2 regions of the Geobacillus stearothermophilus ATCC 12980 genome follow, and region 2 is predicted to be linked to the other one. Evidence: predicted binding sites of a transcription regulator. Region 2 holds the regulator's gene; the other holds the start of a gene.
The links. The regulator Rex, encoded in region 2, represses fermentation and respiration genes when NADH is low (regulators of the CRP and FNR family bind a similar motif). The targets are predictions, from matches to a motif close to TTGTGAAATATTTCACAA.
Positions count from the first base shown of each region.

Region 1 (2,403 bases), 240 kb from region 2:
CCCGACTTCCGCTAAGTACCATCCCGCCTCAATCGCAACCATCGCCAGCGGCCCTCCCGCCACCAGCAGTCCAAAAAACCACTTTTTCGCCGTCCACTTCCAGCGGAAAATCGATCCGAGCCAATACGCGGCTGCGACAACCATTAAAAACACCCCGATCGTGACCATCACATCGAATAAGTAATGAATGTACAGTGGTGGGCGTTCATCTTCCGGAAATTCGTTCAGCCCGGTCACAACCGCCCCCGGGTGGTTGTGCGCCAAAATGCTTAACGCATATGGGATTTTAATGGCATACTTCACCTCGCCATCCTCTGTCAGCATGCCAAACAACACGAGCGGCGCGTGGGAGCTCGTTTCAAAATGCCATTCAGCGGCCGCCAGCTTTTCTGGCTGGTATTCGGCTAAAAATTTGCCCGATAAGTCGCCAATCAATACACTGGCTACCGAAAAAATAAAAGCTGTTTTCATCATTAAATGAAGTGCCTTGCGATGATAAATGTGACGATTGCCTTTCCATAAATGCCAAGCGGCGATCGAAGCAAGCACGAATGCTGACGTCATATACGAAGTCGCCAGCACATGGGCGACTTTCGTCGGCATCGCTGGGTTGAACATAGCCGCGATTGGATCGATGTTGACAAGCTCGCCGTTTTTAAATTCAAACCCTTGCGGCGTATTCATAAACGCGTTCACCATCGTAATAAACATGGCTGATGCTGAAGACCCGATTGCCACCGGGATAAGCAAAAGCAAATGTTTTTTCTGATTTTCGAACCGATCCCATGTATACAAATAAATGCCGAGGAAAATGGCTTCAAAAAAGAAGGCGAACGTCTCCATGAACAGCGGCAAGCTGATCACTTGGCCAGCCAGCTGCATAAAGTTCGGCCATAAAAGCGACAGCTGCAAGCCGATCGCTGTTCCTGTCACCACGCCGACCGCTACGGTGATGACAAAACCGCGCGTCCAGCGGCGAGCGAGTAAGATGTAATGCATATCATTTTTGCGAATCCCAACCCACTGGGCAATGGCGATCATCAGTGGAACCCCGACGCCGATCGTGGCATAAATGATGTGGACCGTCAGCGTCAATCCCGTCAAAATACGGCTAAGCAGCACCGGATCGTAACCGTTCACGATTCATCCCCCCTTATGAAAACAAGCGACCAATCAAGGAAAGCAAGACAATAGTCGCAACAGCAAAGCTAACGAACACAAGCGTTTTTTCATGCCGCTTCCACATATCCACCCCCCCCGAGCGAACAAACAGTGGTGAAGAATTTGTGACAATCATCACAAATTATCCACTTCATATTATTTCATAAAATCGGGGACGCTATCCGACATGATTTTGAATAATTTGTGTCATTTTTTCACATATTCATCGTGACAAACAAAAAAAGCAGGAGATCCCTGCCCTCATGTTATAAATATTTCTGATGCACCGTTTTCCCGTCATACGTAAACAATATCGGCTTTTCCTCTACGACCGTCTCCATATGGACCGGACGGCCCCACAACTGATAAATGTATGGGAGCACTTTTTCTAAATACTTCAGATCGAGTTCGATTCCTTCATACCAATGCTTCAAATACAACTCTCCGTTGCGCATATAATCGCCGTCATTGACCGTGATATACGGGAATCCGCCGTTTACCCGCATGCTGACGAGTTGGTCGCGGATATGATCCCAGTTTTTGTCGACGATTTTATATTCTTTCCCCTGTTTTTGGAACAAATACATATCTTCGCGCATAACGAGCTCTTTCGTTAAATAGTTGCGCAAAAACGAAATGTCGGATTCGAGTTCGCGCACTTCAAAAATTTTCGCCCTCCCCGACCCCGGCTTGACGCCGTATTTTTTCATCTCCTCAGTCGGGTTGTTCCACCGCTCTTCAATGTCTTCAAAAATTTTCAGTCCTAAATAATACGGATTGATGCCAGTGCGCGACGGTTGCACGACGTTGGCGTTCAGTTTCGCAAATTCAATCGCCTCATCGCTCGTCAAATCCATCTCGCGCAAAATGCGCTGATGCCAATACGTCGCCCATCCTTCGTTCATGATTTTCGTCTCCAGCTGCGGCCAAAAATAAAGCATTTCCTCGCGCATCATCGTTAAAATGTCGCGTTGCCAATCCTCCAGTTCGCGGCTGTATTCTTCAATGAACAATAGCACATCTTTTTCCGGTTGCGGCGGAAACTTGCGCCGTTTTTTTCGCGGCGGCGTTTTCAGTTTGTCTCGCTCGTCAAGCGACCATAAATCGTCGTACGGCGTCGATGTTTTCGGAGGCTCCTCCTCTTCGTACACTTCCGTATCTTCCCACGTCCATGACAGCTTCGGCCGCAGGAGCGAGGGATCGATATGCTCCTGAATGGCCAAGACGGCATCCAAAAATTTT
Region 1 covers NZ_CP128494.1:464,694-467,096, reverse strand. The annotation lists gene QSJ10_RS02570 (cytochrome ubiquinol oxidase subunit I) at 1-1,140, opposite strand, end outside; gene QSJ10_RS02565 (SpoVR family protein) at 1,428-2,403, opposite strand, start outside.
Region 1: a site for Rex is predicted at 1,285-1,302, ahead of QSJ10_RS02570 (cytochrome ubiquinol oxidase subunit I). Genes of this name have one in related genera too.

Region 2 (2,403 bases):
GCCTGCGCCGTTGCGGCCGACAAGAGCAATGCGGGCGCGGGACTGTATTTCTAGTTTTATATTCGATAAAATAAGGTCAGCGCCAAAATATTTCGTGAGTCCATTCACTTGCAAAATGATCATGTCCGTCACCTCGCGAATAGTTTAACGTAAGTCGCGAAAACGGTCAAAGACAGATAACGAAAAATGGTGTATAGTGATAAATGGAGGAGATTGTCTTGTCATCGTTTACGCATTTCAATGAACAAGGCCGGGCGAAAATGGTCGACATTACGAACAAGGAAGATACGATCAGGATAGCGGTGGCGAGAACGAGCGTCACCGTCAATGAAGAGATTTACGAAAAGATGACGAACAATGCCATTGAGAAAGGTGATGTGCTGGCGGTAGCCCAGGTGGCCGGGGTCATGGCGGCGAAAAAAACGGCCGATCTTATTCCGATGTGCCATCCGCTTATGTTAAAAGGCGTCGATATTGCCTTTGCTTGGGAAAAAGAGGCGGAAGCGTATAAACTTGTGATTACCGTGACGGTCAAAACGAAAGGGAGCACAGGAGTGGAGATGGAAGCGCTGACGGCGGCTTCGGTATGCGCATTGACTGTGTACGACATGTGCAAATCGCTCGATAAAGGAATGACGATCGGTCCAACGTATTTGGTCGAAAAAACGGGCGGGAAGTCCGGCCATTATCGACGGAAAACCGATTAGCTGGGGGATGAAACGATGAGCAACGAACAACCGAAAATCCCGCAGGCGACTGCCAAGCGTCTGCCGTTATACTATCGGTTTTTGAAAAATTTACATGCCTCAGGGAAGCAGCGCGTGTCCTCCGCCGAGCTGAGCGAGGCGGTGAAAGTCGATCCGGCGACAATTCGCCGCGACTTTTCGTATTTTGGCGCGCTTGGCAAAAAGGGATACGGGTATAATGTCAATTATTTGTTGTCGTTTTTCCGCCAGACGCTTGAAGAGGATGAGGTGACCGAAGTCGCCTTGTTTGGCGTCGGCAATTTAGGCACCGCCTTTTTAAACTACAACTTTTCGAAAAATAACAACACGAAAATTGTCATGGCGTTTGATGTCGATGAACGGAAGGTCGGAACGACAGTCGGCGGGGTGCCGGTCTATCATCTCGATGAGCTGGAGGAGCGGCTTCGCGGCGACATTCCGATCGCGATTTTAACCGTGCCGGCCGCCGCGGCTCAAGCGCTGACCGACCGCCTTGTCGCGCAAGGAATTAAAGGCATTTTAAACTTTACTCCGGCGCGGTTGAACGTGCCGAACCATATTCGTGTCCATCATATCGATTTAGCCATTGAGCTGCAGTCGCTCGTCTATTTTTTGAAAAACTATCCATCGCCATCGTAAAAAGGAGAGAACAACACATGAAATATTTGTTGCTCGTTCTTGTCATTTTGTTGCTGTTTGGCACGAAAAAGCTGCCGGAGTTGGGGCGGTCGTTCGGCCAGTCGCTTCGCGAGTTTAAAGACGCCACAAAAGGGCTCGCTGATGACGAAGAAACGAAAACCGACCGATGACAAGGCAGGATGGGGAAACGATGAATGACAAAGAAATGTCCGTGTATGAACACCTCGGAGAGCTGCGGAAACGGCTGATCATCGTGCTTCTCTTTTTCGTTGCGGCGCTTGTAGCCAGCTTCTTTTTTGTCGATGACGTCATTGTGTATTTGCAGCACACTGCGGAAGCGAAACAGCTGACGATGAACGCGTTCCGCCTCACCGATCCGATTAAAGTGTATTTTCAGTTTGCCTTTGTCATCGCCGCTGTACTGACTGCTCCGGTGCTGTTGTATCAAATTTGGGCGTTTGTCAGTCCGGGGCTGTATGAAAAAGAGCGGAAAGCAACGCTCAGCTACATTCCAGCATCGATCATTCTATTTTTAGCCGGGGTTGGTTTTGCGTATTTCGTCTTGTTTCCATTTGTCGTCCGGTTTATGAATCAGCTGGCGGAACGGCTCGGCATTCAACAGATGATCGGCATTAATGAATATTTTCAGTTTTTGCTGCAGCTCGTGCTGCCGTTTGGCATCGTGTTTCAGCTGCCGATTGTTGTCCTGTTTTTCACCCGCTTAGGGCTTATTACGCCGCAGCTTCTTGTTCGCATCCGCAAGTATGCGTATTTGGCGCTGCTTATTTTAGCGGCCGCCATTACGCCGCCGGATGTGTTGTCGCAAGTGATCGTCATGATTCCACTGACGCTTTTGTATGAGGGGAGCATCTGGGTTGCCAAAATCGGCTATCGAAAGGCGCAATTAGCGGCGGAGGAAGGAAGCGGCGATCCATATTGAGGGCAGCATCAAGAGGACGGTTCATACGGCGCCAGGCAAAAACCCTCCCCCAATGGGGAGGGTTTTATTGTCTCGGTGTGAAGAACAAGCGAAAGGCGG
Region 2 covers NZ_CP128494.1:227,179-229,581, forward strand. The annotation lists gene abc-f (ribosomal protection-like ABC-F family protein) at 1-123, opposite strand, end outside; gene moaC (cyclic pyranopterin monophosphate synthase MoaC) at 219-707, shown strand; gene QSJ10_RS01295 (redox-sensing transcriptional repressor Rex) at 723-1,364, shown strand; gene tatA (twin-arginine translocase TatA/TatE family subunit) at 1,382-1,534, shown strand; gene tatC (twin-arginine translocase subunit TatC) at 1,555-2,304, shown strand; gene QSJ10_RS01310 (YdiK family protein) at 2,369-2,403, opposite strand, start outside.